Regions from separate parts of the Variovorax sp. J31P179 genome, predicted to be linked through region 1. Evidence: predicted binding sites of a transcription regulator. Region 1 holds the regulator's gene; the other holds the start of a gene.
What was found. Region 1 encodes FNR, which switches genes on or off when oxygen is low (the NO sensors DNR and NnrR bind a similar motif). Its sites were predicted from a motif close to TTGATNNNNATCAA; they were not measured.

Region 1 (7,797 bases):
GGCGCAGGCCGCGCCGCACATCGCGACGCAGTGCGGCCCGCCGGCCAGCCCCATCACGAATGCGGTGGCGAGCAGGGCGGACTGCATGGGGGAGCGTGCGGGCTCATCACACGATGCGCGAGAAGCGCGTGCGGTTGCGGTCAGCCTGCAGGTAGCGGTCGAACACCATGGCGATGGCGCGGACGAAGAACCAGCCCAGCGGCGTGACCTCGAGGTGGCGATCGCCGACCACCACCAGGCCCTGCGCCTCGAGCGGCGCCAGCGCTTCGAGCTCGGCCGCGAAGCAGCGCTCGAAATCGACCAGGTGGGCCGAGCCGATGGTCTCGAAATCGACCCGGCCCTGGCACATGATCGCCATGATCACGGTGCGCCGCAGCACGTCGTCGCGGGTCAGCGCCAGGCCGCGCACCACCGGCAGCCGGCCCTGGTCGAGCAGGTCGTAGTACTCCTCGAGCGTCTTGGCGTTCTGGCTGTAGGTGGCGCCGACCCGGCCGATCGCCGACACGCCCAGCGCCACCAGGTCGCAGTCCGGCTGGGTGCTGTAGCCCTGGAAGTTGCGGTGCAGCCGGCCCTGCCGCTTGGCCACCGCCAGCGCGTCGCCGGGCAGCGCGAAATGGTCCATGCCGATGTAGACGTAGCCGGCCTCGGTGAACGCGGCGATAGAGCGCGACAGCATCTCGACCTTGGCCGCCGCATCGGGCAACGCCTCGGTCGCGATGCGGCGCTGGGCCTTGAAGCGCTCGGGCAGGTGGGCATAGGCATAGAGCGCGATGCGGTCGGGCCGCAGCGCGCAGACCTGGGCCAGCGTGCGGTCGAAGGAGGCCGCGCTCTGGCGCGGCAGCCCGTAGATCAGGTCGACGTTGACCGAATCGAAGCCCAGCCCGCGGGCCGTCGCCATCAGGTCGAACACCTGCCCGGCCGGCTGGATCCGGTGCACCGCCTTCTGCACGTCGGGGTCGAAATCCTGGACGCCGAAGCTCAGCCGGTTGAAGCCCAGCGCGGCCAGGGTCACCAGGCGTTCGCGGTCGACGGTGCGCGGGTCGATCTCGATCGAATGCTCGCCGTCCGGCGACAAGGTGAAGGCCTCGCGCAGCATGCCCATCAGCGTCCGCAGGCCGGCATCGTCGAGAAAGGTCGGCGTGCCGCCGCCGAGATGCAGCTGGCGGACCACGGCGCCGCGGCCGAGCCGCTCGACCTGCAGAGCGATCTCGCGCGCCAGGTAGTCCAGGTACTCGCGCCCCTTGCTCTTGTGGCGGGTCACGATCTTGTTGCAGGCGCAGTAGTAGCAGAGCGATTCGCAGAACGGGATATGCACGTAGAGCGACAGCGCCCGCGCGCTGGCGCCGGTGCTGCCGCGCTGTTCGAGCGTCTGGGCATAGTCCTCGGCCGTGAAGGCGTCGACGAAGCGGTCCGCGGTCGGGTAGGAGGTGTAGCGCGGCCCGGCGCAGTCGAACCGCTGCAGCACGGACGGCGCGGGCACCACGATGGGCGGCGTGAGGGCTGGAGCGGAGACGGGAGGCATCGCGGACGCAGGCATGGGCTTCGGTGTGTCACTATGCCGCCGTCGCGATCCGCAAACCTTGACCTGCATCAAGCATCCGGCCCACCCCCCCACGGACAATCCCCGCATGACCCCGACTGCATCAATGAAGCCCGAAAATATCAAGGTCGCCTGTTCCAACTGCAACCTGCGCGAGCTGTGCATGCCGGTCGGACTGGCGCCCGGGGAGCTGCAGCGCCTCGACGACCTGGTCGCCACGCGGCGCAAGATCAAGCGGCGCGAGACGCTGTTTCGCAATGGCGAGCCCTTCACCTCGCTCTATGCGATCCGCACCGGGGTCTTCAAGACCCGGGTCACCAGCGAGGACGGGCGCGACCAGGTCACGGGCTTCCAGATGGCCGGCGAGATCATCGGCCTCGACGGCATCGTCAACGACCAGCACACCTGCGACGCCGTCGCCCTCGAAGACTCCGAGGTCTGCGTGATGCCCTTCGAGCGCATCGAGGAACTGTCGCGCGAGGTGACGGCGCTGCAGCGCCACGTGCACCAGATCATGAGCCGCGAGATCGTCCGCGAGCATGGCGTGATGCTGCTGCTCGGCAGCATGCGGGCCGAGGAGCGGCTGGCGGCCTTCCTGCTGAACCTGGTGCAGCGGCTGCATGCGCGCGGCTTCTCGCGCTCCGAGCTGGTGCTGCGCATGACGCGCGAGGAAATCGGCAGCTACCTCGGCCTCAAGCTCGAGACCGTGAGCCGGACGATGTCGAAGTTCGCGGCCGACGGCATGGTCGAGGTCGAGCAGCGCAACGTGCGCATCCTCGATCCCGAGGCGCTGCGCCGCATCGTCAATCCGCCGGGCTGTTGAGCTCGGCCGCCGGCCGGGCCAGCAGCAGCGTCAAGGCGCCCGCCGCCGTGGCCAGCAGCCAGAAGGCAAAGAACCCGGCCGTGTAGACCGCCTGGCGAGAGGCGCCCAACGCCTCGCCGCGCCAGTTGAGGTCGCCCGGATCGACCAGTGCGAACACCAGCACCTCGAGCGCGCAGGCCAGCAGGAATGCCGGCCAGAGTATCCACATCCAGCGTTGCGCCTGCATGTTCAGCGCCTCGGCGACGGCACGTCGGCGCTCGGGGTGGCCGCGTGGTTGCGCCCGGCCACCGCCGGCATGAGCTTCTTGTCGGCCAGCGTGCGGTTGATCTCCACGCCCTTGCGGTAGTAGTCCTCGTCGACCACCGGGTCGGGCGTGCGCAGGGCCAGCCACAAGGTGGCGAAACTCGCGATCACCACCAGGCCCGGCCCGCCGATCACCATCCACACCAGCCCGAAGCGCCACCAGGGTGGACAGGGACGCGTCGCTTCGTCATGGCTGCTCTTGTCGGTCATCTTCTGCCTCCTTGGGGCCTGGATTTCATCGCGGGACCAGGAACACGGCCTTCTCGGACACGCTGCCCTGGCCGCCCTCCGCTCGAACGTCGAAATACACCTTGTGGGAACCGGCCGTCGCCGCACCGTAGGGCAGCTGCAGCCGCACCGCCACCCAGCGCGACTGCGCCGGCGCGACCTCGACCACCGGCTCCGAGGACACGTGCAGACCCTCGAGGCCGCTGGCTTCGATCCGGTAGCGCTGCACCTGCTCGGTGGCGTTCATGATCTGAAGGCGGTAGACGTTCTCGAGCTGGCCGCCGTCGACGATGCGGGCCAGCGAGGCGCGGTCGCGCACCACGTCGACCTTCAGCGGCGTGCGCGTCACCAGGCTCGCCAGCAGGCCGATGCACAGCGCGCCGAGCACCGCGGTGTAGACCAGCACCCGCGGCCGCAGAACGCGGCGCAGCACCTGGCGCGGCGTCCAGCGCCCGGCCATGCTGTTCTGCGTGGCGTAGCGGATCAGGCCGCGCGGGGTCGACATCTTGTCCATCACGATGTTGCAGGCATCGACGCACAGGCCGCAGCCGATGCATTCGTACTGCAGCCCCTGGCGGATGTCGATGCCGGTCGGGCAGACCTGGACGCACAGCTTGCAGTCGATGCAATGGCCGAACTCCGATGCGGCAGCGGCCGCCCGACCCTTGGCCGGCACGCCACGCGGTTCGCCGCGTGCCGTGTCGTAGCTCACGATGAGCGTGTCGCGGTCGAACATCGCGCTCTGGAAGCGCGCATAGGGGCACATGTACTTGCACACCTGCTCGCGCATGAAGCCAGCGTTGCCGTAGGTGGCGAAGCCGTAGAACAGCACCCAGAAGACTTCCCAGGAGCCCATCCGGGTCTGCAGGAATTCCATGGCCAGTTCGCGGATCGGCGTGAAGTAGCCGACGAAGGTGAAGCCGGTCCACAGGCCGATCGATATCCAGACCACGTGCTTGAACCACTTCTTGACCAGCTTCTCGGCCGAGAAATCGCCGCTGTCGAGCCGCATGCGCGCGATGCGGCTGCCCTCGATCTTCTCCTCGACCCACATGAAAATCTCGGTGTAGACCGTCTGCGGGCAGGCGTAGCCGCACCACAGGCGCCCCGCCACGGCAGTGAACAGGAACAGCGACAGCGCCGAGACCACCAGCAGCCCGGTCAGGTAGATCAGGTCCTGCGGATAGAGCACCAGCCCGAACAGGAAGAAGCGCCGCGCGCCGAGGTCGAACAGCACCGCCTGGCGCTGGCCCCACTCGAGCCAGGGCAGGCCGCAGAAGACCCCCTGCGTCGCGAACACCAGGGCCCAGCGCCAGCGGGCGAAATAGCCGCTGACGCTGCGCGGATAGATCTTCTTGTGGGCCGCGTAGAGCCCGACGTCCTCCTCGGCCGCCGCGATCGGGATCACGGTGCGCGGCTTCTGTGGCGTCGTCTGCTCGGTCATGGAAACGCTCATGGACAAGACTCGGGCGGCAGCCTCATTGCCCCGCGACGGTGGCCGCCTTGTTGTTCGACAGGCCCCAGACATAGGCGGTCAGCACGTGGATCTGCGCCTCGGTCAGGCGGCCCTGCTGCGCCGGCATCTGGTTGGTCTTGCCGCCGTTGATCATCGCGATGATCGCTTCCTGACCATAGCCGTGCAGCCAGATCTTGTCGGCCAGGTTCGGCGCGCCCACCGCCGGGTTGCCGACGCCGCCGATGCCGTGGCAGGCCGCGCACGCCGTGAACTTGCTCTTGCCGAGTCCGGCGCGCACCGAATCGTGCGGGCTGTCAGACAGGCTCAGCACGTAGTTGGCGAGGTTCTTGACGTCCTCGGCCGATCCGACCGCCTCGGCCATCGGCGGCATCGTGCCGATGCGGCCGAGCGCGATGGTCTCGTGGATCTTCTCGGGCGTGCCGCCATGCAGCCAGTCGCCATCGGTGAGGTTCGGGAAGCCCTTGCTGCCGCGCGCATCCGAGCCGTGACACTGGGCGCAGTTGTTCAGGAACAAGCGCTCGCCGACGGCCATGGCGCCGGCGTCGGAGGCGAGCTTCTCGACCGGCTGCGCGGTGTAGGCGGCGTACACCGGGGCCAGCTCGGCGTTGGCCTTCTCCACCGCCTTCTCGTACTCGCCCTGGGTGCTCCAGGCCAGGGTGCCGCGGTAGCTGCCCAGCCCTGGGAACACCACCAGGTAGCCGATGCCGAACACGATGGTCAGCACGAACAGGCCCATCCACCAGCGCGGCATCGGGTTGTTCATCTCGCGCAGGTCCTCGTCCCAGACATGGCCGGTGGTGTTGTCGGCGTTCGAAGGGCCGCGGAAGCGGGCCGTCAGCCACAGCAGCAGCGCGCAGGCCAGGATGCCGCCGAGCGCGATCGCGGTGACGAAGTGCGACCAGAAGGCGTTGACGAAGTCGCTCACGACGGGTCCTCCTCGAACGGCAGGCGTGCCGCCTCTTCGAAGGCCTGCGCGTTGCGGCGCGAATACGCCCAGACCAGGATGCCGATGAAGGTCGCGAACGAGACCAGCGTGGCGGCGATTCGCAGGGTGGTGATGTTGTCCATCGCGGTTGTCCTCACTTGAGTGCCAGGCCGAGCGACTGCAGATAGGCGACCACGGCGTCCATCTCGGTCTTGCCCTTGACCGCGGCCGGCCCGGCCGAGATCTGCTCGTCGGTGTAGGGCACGCCGACCCGGCGCAGCGCCGTCATGTGGGCGGCCGACTCGGCGCCGTCGAGCGGCGCCTTCTCGAGCCAGGTGTAGGCCGGCATGTTCGACTCCGGCACCACGTCGCGCGGGTTGTTGAGGTGGATGCGGTGCCACTCGTCGCTGTACTTGCCGCCCACCCGGTGCAGGTCGGGGCCGGTGCGCTTGCTGCCCCACTGGAACGGGTGGTCGTAGACGAACTCGCCGGCCACCGAATAGTGGCCATAGCGCAGCGTCTCGGCGCGGAACGGCCGGATCATCTGCGAGTGGCAGTTGTAGCAACCCTCGCGCACGTAGATGTCGCGGCCCGCGAGTTGCAGCGGTGTCAGCGGCTCGACGCCGGCGACCGCCTCGGTGGTCGACTTCTGGAAGAACAGCGGCACGATCTCGACCAGGCCGCCGACCGCGATCACCAGCAGGATCAGCACGATCATCAGGAAGTTGTTGGTCTCGATCTTCTGGTGCGAGAAGCCCGGGGGAATGTTCGAACTCATGGGAGTGTCCTCAGGCGTGGGCCATGGCGGGCTGCGGGATCGGTGCGGGCTTGCTGAAGCCCGAGATCACCGTCATCCAGACGTTCCAGGCCATCACCAGCATGCCGCTCAGGTACAGCACGCCGCCGAGCACGCGCACCACGTAGTAGGGATAGGTGGCCTTCACGCTTTCGACGAAGGTGTAGGTCAGCGTGCCGTCGGGGTTGACCGCGCGCCACATCAGGCCCTGCATCACGCCGGCGATCCACATCGCGGCGATGTAGAGCACGATGCCGATGGTCGCCATCCAGAAGTGCAGCTCGATCGCCTTCACGCTGAACATCTCGGTGCGGCCGTACACGCGCGGGATGAGGTAGTACAGCGAGCCCATCGAGATCAGGCCGACCCAGCCGAGCGCGCCCGAGTGCACGTGGCCGACGGTCCAGTCCGTGTAATGCGAGAGCGCGTTGACGGTCTTGATCGACATCATCGGACCCTCGAAGGTCGACATGCCGTAGAACGACAGCGAGACGATCAGGAAGCGCAGGATCGGGTCGGTGCGCAGCTTGTGCCAGGCGCCCGACAGCGTCATCACGCCGTTGATCATGCCGCCCCAGCTCGGCGCCAGCAGGATCAGCGAGAACACCATGCCGATCGACTGGGTCCAGTCGGGCAGCGCCGTGTAGTGCAGGTGGTGCGGGCCGGCCCACATGTAGGTGAAGATCAGGGCCCAGAAGTGCACGATCGACAGCCGGTACGAATACACCGGGCGGCCGGCCTGCTTCGGCACGTAGTAGTACATCATCCCGAGGAAGCCCGCGGTCAGGAAGAAGCCGACGGCGTTGTGGCCGTACCACCATTGGACCATCGCATCCTGCACGCCGGCGTAGGCCGAGTAGCTCTTCATCGCACCGGCCGGGATGGCCGCGCTGTTGACGATGTGCAGCAGCGCCACCGCGATGATGAAGGCGCCGTAGAACCAGTTGGCGACGTAGATGTGGCGCACCTTGCGAACGCCGATGGTGCCGAAGAAGACGATCGCGTAGGCCACCCAGACGACCGCGATCAGGATGTCGATCGGCCATTCGAGCTCGGCGTATTCCTTGCCGCTGGTGTAGCCCAGCGGCAGGCTGATGGCCGCCGCCACGATCACCGCCTGCCAGCCCCAGAACACGAACGAGGCCAGCGCCGGCGCGAACAGCCGGACCTGGCAGGTGCGCTGCACGACATGGAAGCTGGTGGCCATGAGCGCACAGCCGCCGAAGGCGAAGATCACCGCGTTGGTGTGCAGCGGGCGCAGTCGCCCGTAGCTGAGCCACGGGATGCCGAAGTTGAGGTCGGGCCAGGCCAGCTGCGAGGCGATGACCACCCCCACCAGCATGCCCACCACTCCCCAGACGACGGACATGAGAGCGAATTGCCGCACGACCGTATCGCTGTAGACAGGCGCGGAAGAACTCGGAGCTTGCATCGCAGAGCCTTGTTGTATGGAACGGGCCCAGTGTCCGGTTGGGGGCCGCCAGCCGGCTTGATGCAAATCAATCGTTGCGCAGAATGCGCTCGCCTTCGCCCTCGACGTCGTCGAATTGGCCACGGTCCACCGCCCACCAGAGGCCGGCGAGGATGATCAGCACCAGCACCACCGAGAACGGGATGAGCAGGAACAGGATGTCCATCAGGCCGCCCCCGCGCGCAGCGGCCGGCCGGCCAGCCGCGCCGCGTTCAGCACCACGGCCAGCGAGCT
Region 2 (7,797 bases), on a different contig from region 1:
CAAGCCAGGCTGTCGGCGCGCTCAAGTTGCTCGCCAACGAAGACCGGCTGCTGCTGCTCTGCCAGCTGTCACAAGGCGAGATGTGCGTGAGCGACCTGGAAGAGGCACTGGGGATTCATCAGCCGACGCTGTCGCAACAGTTGGGCGTGCTGCGCGGGGAGGGCGTGGTTCAGACCCGCCGCGAGGGTCGGACCATCTTCTACCGCGTGTCCGACCCGGCGATGCTTGAGATCCTTTCGCTTCTCTATCGCCTGTACTGCCCGAAGGAAGCCTGATGACCATCGACTGGAACCACTTCACGCCGCTTGCCGCATTGGGCGGCGGTGTTCTGATCGGCATCGCCGCGGCGATGTTCGTGCTGCTCAACGGGCGCATCGCCGGCATCAGCGGGGTGCTCGGCGGACTGCTCCGGCTTGTCGCCGGCGACGTGGCATGGCGTGTGGCCTTTGTCCTGGGCTTGATCGGCGCGCCGCTGGCGTATGCCGTGTTCGCTGCCGTGCCCGAGCCCCGGATCGACGCCGGCTACGGCGCGTTGGTGCTCGCAGGTCTGCTCGTGGGCGCAGGCACCCGCTACGGTGCCGGCTGCACCAGCGGTCATGGCGTGTGCGGCCTGTCCCGCCTGTCACCGCGCTCGCTCGTCGCGACGGCGGCCTTCATGGGCGCCGGATTCGTGACGGTGTTCGTGATTCGCCACCTGCTCGGAATCTGAGGTTTTCGCCATGCTCATCGCTCTCGCTTCGCTGCTCTCCGGGCTGGTCTTCGGCCTGGGCCTGATCGTTTCCGGGATGGCCAATCCGGCCAAGGTGCTCGGCTTCCTCGATCTGGCTGGCCACTGGGATCCGTCGCTGGCGTTCGTGATGGCAGGAGCCATCGCCGTGGGCACGGTGGCTTTCATGGTTGCGAACCGGCGTGCCGCCTCGCTGCTCGGCGCCCCGATGCGGCTGCCTTCGTCGCGCCTCATCGACCGCCGCCTGGTCGGCGGCAGCCTGCTGTTCGGCGTTGGCTGGGGCATCGCCGGCTTCTGCCCAGGGCCGGCGCTGGTGTCGCTCGGCATGGGCGAGGTCAAGGCGGTGGTCTTCATCGCCGCGATGCTGGCGGGCATGGCGCTGTTCGAGTTGCTCGAACTGCGCCGGCGCGCGCCAGCATCCCGAACCGCCTGAGCCTGAGCGGGCCTGGCGCCTATTGGATCTTCAGGGTCCGGCTTGCGGAGCCTTCGCGCTTGTCATGTCGATCACGACTTGCGCTGCATCAACTCGCGGGTGCGCAGCGCGCCAATACTCCGAGGCCTCGATCCACTTTCGAAGGAGGTCCCCATGTACCAGCGAATCCTCGTTCCCATCGATGGCAGTTCGACCTCGAACCACGGCCTCGGCGAAGCGATCCGCATCGCGAAACTGACGCAGGGGCGGATTCGCCTGTTCCACGTGATCGACGATCTTTCGTTCGCGTTGGCGCTCGGCAGCGAACCGCGCCATGCGGACGACCTTCTGAAGCAGCTGCGCAGCGAGGGCTCGCGGATCCTGGGCGAGGCGCAGGCCACCGTCCAGGCCGCCGGGGTCGATGTGGATACTCGCCTCGGCGACAACTTTCCCGGCTCGGTGCAGGACAAGGTCGCGGCCGAGGCCTTGGACTGGGGAGCCGAACTGATCGTGCTCGGCACCCACGGGCGGCGCGGAGCGGCGCGGCTGGTTCTGGGAAGCGGCGCGGAGCGCATCCTTCGGCAGGCGCCCGTGCCCGTCCTGCTGGTCCGCGCACCCGCCGGCAAGGATGCCGCTGCCGAATTGCTGCAAGCGAGCGCGTCCGCGGCCGCGATGGCGGCCGCCTGAAGTGGAATCCTCTCACACCGCCTTCCAGCCCGCGGACCGTACGCTGGTGACCGCGCTGCAGCAACACCTGCAGGCAGAAGCTGGCTTGGCGGTGTCGCTGATTGAAACCCACATCTCCTGGGTGCTGCTGACCGACCGCCTGGCCTACAAGCTGAAGAAGCCGGTGGGCCTGCCGTTTGTCGACTTCCGCACGCTGGCGGCACGCAAGCATTTCTGCGAAGAAGAATTGCGGCTCAACCGCCGGCTTGCGCCCGAGATCTACATCGACGTGACGGCGGTGTGCGGGACGCCCGATGCCCCGCACCTGGGCGCCGGCGAGCCGATCGACTATGTGGTCCGCATGAGGCGCTTTCCGGAGGCTTCCCTGCTGCGCAATCTGCTCCTGGACGGCCGGCTCCGGATCGACCAACTGGCGCGCTTCGCGCAGCGCCTGGCCCAGTTCCACGACCGGGCGGCCGCAGCCGCGCTCTCCTCGGCATTCGGTACACCCGAGCAAGTCCTTCGGACGATGAAGACCGCGCTTGCGGGCCTGTCCGGCGAGCCTGTTGCCGGACCGCTGGCGGCCTTGCGGGCCTGGGTGGAGGCACAGGGAAGCGCGCTATGGACCGCCTGGGCCGAACGGCACTGCAAGCGCTTCGTGCGTGAATGCCACGGCGATCTTCACTTGTCCAACGTGGTGCTCATCGACGACGAGCTGACGGCCTTCGATTGCATCGAGTTCGATCCGGCGCTGCGCTGGATCGACGTCATCAGCGACGTCGCCTTTCTCTCGATGGACTTCAAGGCCCACGGCCGCGAGGACCTCGCGTTCCGCTTGCTCGATGTCTATCTGCAGCACAGCGGAGACTATGCCGCCATCCCGGTGCTGCGGGCCTACGAGGTCTATCGCGCGCTGGTGCGCGCCATGGTGGCGAGGCTTAGGGATCGGGAGTGCGGGGAGCGCGCGACGGCGGCCGGCCCCGACTATCTTGCCTGCGCGGCGGGCCTCGCCGCTCAGGCCGGCCGACCTGCAGCGCGACTGATGATCACGCATGGCCTGTCGGGGTCCGGAAAAACGACGATCGCGACCGAAGTGCTCGCGTCGGCCGGGGCGATACGCATCCGGTCCGACGTCGAGCGCAAGCGGCTCTTCGGCATGCAACCCCTGAGCCGATCCACGGATCAGGGCCATGACATCTATACGCCCGAGGCGACCCGGCGCACCTTCGATCGGCTGTGGGCCTGCGCCAGGACGGCACTGCAGGCCGGCTATCCGGTGATTGTGGATGCCGCGTTCCTGCGCCGGGACGAGAGGCTGGCGTTCCGCGCCCTGGCCGGCGAACTGGGCGTGCCTTTCGCGATCCTCCATTGCGAAGCGACCGCGGCGCAGTTGCGCGAGCGGGTCGCGGCCCGCCAATCCAGCGGGACCGACGCGTCCGAGGCGACCCTGCCGGTGCTGGAGCGGCAACTGGCGACGCACGAGCCGCTCGACGAGGCGGAGCGTGCGACGGCGTTCCACGTGGTGAGCGACGCGTCGCTGAAGATCGCGCCGCTGGTGGACCGCTGGCTCGCGCTGAAGCGTTGACGGGGCGCCTATTCGAACGACAGCGCCGCGGAGGGCAGATCCACCTTCGTTGACTCGCCCGGGGATTCGGTCTTCGCCTTGGATTCGGCCGGCGCGCGCACCAGCAGCACCGGCACGGTGGCGTAGCGCAGGATGTTCTCGGCGCTGCTTCCCATCACCACCCTGCCGACCCCGCGCCGGCCGTGGGTGCCGAGGACGATCAGGTCGGCGGGCCAGCTGGCGGCCTCGGTCGTGACCTGTTCGTGCACCGACCCCGAGAAGGTGTCGCGCAACGCGATGTCGGCGTCGACGCCCGCGGCCTGCGCCGTGGCCTTGCATTTCTCGAGGAGGGTCCGGCCCTGCTCGCGCAAGGTGTCGAGCCAGTCGCCCGCATAGCCCGCATAGGCATCCATGGCAAGGGCGAAGGACAGTTCATCGATCACGTGCAGCAGCCGCAATTGGCCGTGGGTGAGCTGGGCGATGCGGATCGCTTCGTCGAGCCCGCGCTCCGATGTCGGACTGCCATCGACGGGTACAAGAATTCGTTGATACATGTCAGGCCCTTCTGAAATCCAGTGATGAGGGCCTCAGTATCCGGACATTGCACGTCGGAGATTTGATCTGGCGCAACTCCGCCCGCTCGCTGGCATCGAACATCGGGGACCCCAGAACTTTCTCCGGAGTGCACCATGAAGATTCTTCTTGCCGTCGACGGCAGCGACTACACGAAGCGAATGATTTCCTACCTCGGAGCGCACAGGGACCTGTGGGTGACGGGGCATGCGTTCACGGTGCTGCACATCGTCCTGCCCGTCCCGCACCGGGCCGCGGCTTTCGCCGGGCCGGACATCGTGCACGCCTACTACGAGGACGATGCCCGCGTCGTTCTCGAGCCCGTACGGGCGCAGCTGGCCGAGCAGGGGATCGCCGCGGAGGTGGTCCACAAGGTGGGCCACCCGGCGGACGAGATAGCGTCCTATGCGGAAAAGGGCAAGTTCGACCTCCTGGTGATGGGATCGCACGGGGTGGGCGCGTTGAAGAACCTGGTGTTGGGCTCGGTCGCCACCAAGGTGCTGGCGAAATGCACGGTACCGGTACTGCTGGTGCGTTGACATGAAGACGTTCATGTTCATCGCCGCGACTCTGCTGGCGACCTTGATCCTGGTCGCTGCCGGACTGGGGGAGGCGAACCAGGGGCCATCGATCGGATGGGTCGGGGTATCGCAACGATGAGGATTCAGCCGGGCATGTCCGGGGCATCAGGGCAATGACGGCCGGCGGCTATTCGAAGGGCGTTGCCTTCCTCACGACCGACTCGGCCGCTTCCACGCCGCCCGCCTCGTCATCGCGTGACGCGCTCTCGATCGAAGGCTCCGGCAGCTCGTTCGGCCGCTCGATGTCGGTTCGGTCCGGGTCCCAAACAGGCCGGGGGGAGTCGCCTGAAGGTTCTTCGTCAGGGGTCGGGGCGGCGGATCGGCGTGTGCGTCTTGGTCCGGGGGCGGGGCGGGGCTTCGAGTGCTTTTTCATGATCTGCTGCCTTTGGCTCGAGGACGTGGTGGGCTGCTTGACGGGCAGGGCGCTCATTTGCCGGCCGTCCTGGCCACCGCATCCTTCGCCGCCTGCGCCGCCTGCCGCGTGGCCTCTTCGGCCTTCTGCAGCGCCTCACGCGCTGCGCCGGCGGCCGCCTCGGCTTCTTCCTTGCTGGCGGCCATGGCGCTCTGGACTGCCGCCTCGGCCTTCGCAAGCGCTTCCCTGGTGGCCGCGGACGCCTTCTTGCTTTCTTCTTCGGCCTTGAGCGCGGCTTCCTTGCTGGCATCGAGCGCCCGGCTGGCGGATTCCGATGCCTTCTCCTCGAAGCGGTTCGCCGACTCCGCCGCCTTTTGCGCCGCCCGGCGGATGGCCTCGGCGATCGCCTGGGAGACCTAGCCGGCATTCACCTTGCTCTGTTCAGCCGCAGCCTTGGCTGCGTCGGCGGCCTTCTGTGCGGCGATTTGCGCCTCGCGGGCGGCCTTGCTCGCGGCATCGCGAATCTTCTGTGTCGGCGTCGATGCGGGACTCAGCTGGCCGGGTGCCGTGTAGTCGGCGGCGGTCGCTCCAGCGCTTGCCACGGCAACCAGCATCGCCAAAAGCATTTTCGATGACATGGCATGGTCTCTCGGGTTTCAAAAGCCGCCACTCAGTTGGACGTCGGATTTCATATATTTCCTTTCATCACGGAGTAGCCCTCGTTGCGATGCTGCTGTGGCAACTGTAGGCAGCGGGCCGCGGCGCGGCTTGCGCTGGATCAATTCGGTGTCAACACGCGCCATTTCGAGATTCTTGATCTGACGCAAGGCGCGAGCGTCGTTTCGGGTCCACGCTTCCAGTCTGGCCGCACAGGCGTGAAACGACACAGGAGCCATCCCATGACCAGCGATGCGATCTACTGCTTCGATCGAGCGAGCGTGCTGTTCGCAATCTATCCGGAGGGCAGCGGAGGCCCTCGGGTCGTTGCGGAGATAACCGAAGACGCGCTGCGCGATATCTTCGGCGCCCAGGGAGGGGGCGACAGCCTCGTCGAGGCGTGTCGGGAGCACGCCGACCGGATCGAGGAGTCGGCGATGCAGCACTACCGGCGCGATCCGGAGAAGCCGGTGATGCTCCAGACCGCCGATTTCGAGCTTCCTTGGTCCCTGGCGACCGATGCGGTGCATTGAGCGGGGTCCGCGAGGAACCGCATGGTGCACGTTTCGATCGATGATCTTCCGCAATGAGAGGGACCCCATGGCTGTTCGATCCTTGGCAGTGTGCCTCCTGGCGGTCTCGGCGCTCTCCGGCGTGCCGGCCTCTGCCCAGTCACGCGGAGAACTGCTGTACTCGACGCACTGCGTCGCCTGCCACACCACGCAGGTGCACTGGCGAGATCGGCGGCTGGCGAAGGACTGGAACAGCCTCCAGGCGCAAGTGGCGAACTGGCAAGCCGCAGCCTCGTTGAACTGGAGCGAGGACGACATCGCCGCTGTCACGCAACATCTCAACGAGCGCTTCTATGGATTCAAGGCGCCCTCGGGCTCGCCCGTGGTCCTGGGGCCGGCGGGGCGCGAGCGGCCCTGATCGCACCATCAGGAAGCGGGTGCGAGATAGTCGTGTTCGACGGTGCCGAGCGCGAGCGTCATGTCGGCGATGTAGTGCACCGCCGATTCGACCTTCAGCACCGGCAGCTCGGCCACCGGCGCCAGTGCATGCGGATGCAGTTCGAGCGAGGCCGGGCCGCTCCAGGCGCCGTGCAGCGTGACGTCGACCATGTGGTAGCGCACCAGCTCGCAGATGCGCGGGGTGCCGTCGACATGCGGGATGATCTTGAGCAGGAAGTTCGGCTGCGCGATCGCTGCCAGTATCGGCGCGTGTTCGAGCGTGCGGTGCTTGAACCCCATCGTCGCCTTGGCGACCCGCACCTTCCCATAGTCGAGGGTGCCGACCACCACGTCGGTCTCGTGGTCGAGCACCGGCGAGGCCAGCTTCTTCGGAAAGCCCCACAGCTCGCGGCCGCCGGCGATCGGCGGATGGTCGTCGAGGTACATCGCGTGCACGTAGGCGCCTTGCTCCATCCCCTTGTCGGTGCGGCGAATGCGGTCCGGCGGACGTCGACGATGTTCATGTGGGCTCCGGGTCGGTTGCGTGAGAATTCATCGGCCGCTTGATGCGAACCTCGGGAGGCAGGCGCATTTGGATGCTACAACGCACAGGATGCGCGCATTCACAACCGAAAGGAAAAAGCGATGTCAGGAAAAGTTGCAGTGGTCGTGGGCGGCGGAAGCGGAATGGGTGCCGCCGCCGCACGCAAGCTGGCGGGGAATGGGTTCGAGGTGGCGGTCCTGTCTTCGTCCGGCAAGGGCGAGGCGCTCGGCAAGTCGCTGGGCGGCATCGGCGTCACCGGGTCCAACCAGTCGAACGAGGACCTTGCGCGCCTGATCGATCTGACGATGGCGCGCTGGGGCCGCATCGACGTGCTGGTCAATGGTGCCGGCCACGGGCCCAAGTCGCCTTTGCTCGAACTGACCGATGCACAGTGGGTTTCGGGCATGGACATCTACCTGATGAACGTGGTCCGCGCGGTGCGGCTGGTCACGCCGGTGATGGAGAAGCAGAAGGGCGGCGCGATCATCAACATCTCGTCGGCCTGGGCCGTGGAGCCCAGCGCGATGTTCCCGGTCTCGGGTGTGTTCCGTGCCGGGCTCGCCGCCTTCACCAAGCTCTACGCCGATCAGTACGGGGCCAGCAACGTGCGCATGAACAACGTGCTGCCCGGCTGGATCGACAGCCTGCCGGCCAAGGAGGAGCGCCGCCAGAGCGTGCCGCTGCAGCGCTACGGCACCAGCGAGGAAGTCGCGGCGACCATCGCCTTCCTTGCCTCGGACGATGGCGCCTACATCACGGGTCAGAACATTC

Region 2: QTI17_RS22940 (universal stress protein) is a predicted target of FNR. The motif match lies at 3,986-3,999, and genes of this name have one in related genera.

What each region holds. Positions count from the first base shown of each region.
Region 1 is NZ_JASZYL010000004.1:21,157-28,953, forward strand. Features, by position in the region: gene QTI17_RS11180 (sulfite exporter TauE/SafE family protein) at 1-87, opposite strand, end outside; gene hemN (oxygen-independent coproporphyrinogen III oxidase) at 107-1,522, opposite strand; gene fnr (fumarate/nitrate reduction transcriptional regulator Fnr) at 1,647-2,363, shown strand; gene QTI17_RS11195 (hypothetical protein) at 2,344-2,589, opposite strand; gene QTI17_RS11200 (FixH family protein) at 2,592-2,876, opposite strand; gene ccoG (cytochrome c oxidase accessory protein CcoG) at 2,902-4,338, opposite strand; gene ccoP (cytochrome-c oxidase, cbb3-type subunit III) at 4,373-5,296, opposite strand; gene QTI17_RS11215 (cbb3-type cytochrome oxidase subunit 3) at 5,293-5,439, opposite strand; gene ccoO (cytochrome-c oxidase, cbb3-type subunit II) at 5,451-6,074, opposite strand; gene ccoN (cytochrome-c oxidase, cbb3-type subunit I) at 6,085-7,524, opposite strand; gene ccoS (cbb3-type cytochrome oxidase assembly protein CcoS) at 7,592-7,729, opposite strand; gene QTI17_RS11235 (heavy metal translocating P-type ATPase) at 7,729-7,797, opposite strand, start outside.
Region 2 is NZ_JASZYL010000009.1:95,228-103,024, reverse strand. Features, by position in the region: gene QTI17_RS22970 (ArsR/SmtB family transcription factor) at 1-275, shown strand, start outside; gene QTI17_RS22965 (YeeE/YedE family protein) at 275-709, shown strand; gene QTI17_RS22960 (YeeE/YedE family protein) at 720-1,160, shown strand; gene QTI17_RS22955 (universal stress protein) at 1,314-1,826, shown strand; gene QTI17_RS22950 (bifunctional aminoglycoside phosphotransferase/ATP-binding protein) at 1,873-3,390, shown strand; gene QTI17_RS22945 (universal stress protein) at 3,399-3,923, opposite strand; gene QTI17_RS22940 (universal stress protein) at 4,059-4,481, shown strand; gene QTI17_RS22935 (hypothetical protein) at 4,950-5,081, opposite strand; gene QTI17_RS22930 (hypothetical protein) at 5,125-5,295, shown strand; gene QTI17_RS22925 (hypothetical protein) at 5,292-5,513, opposite strand; gene QTI17_RS22920 (hypothetical protein) at 5,532-5,702, opposite strand; gene QTI17_RS22915 (DUF1488 family protein) at 5,775-6,065, shown strand; gene QTI17_RS22910 (cytochrome C) at 6,133-6,462, shown strand; partial or broken gene QTI17_RS22905 (acetoacetate decarboxylase) at 6,471-6,953, opposite strand; gene QTI17_RS22900 (SDR family oxidoreductase) at 7,128-7,797, shown strand, end outside.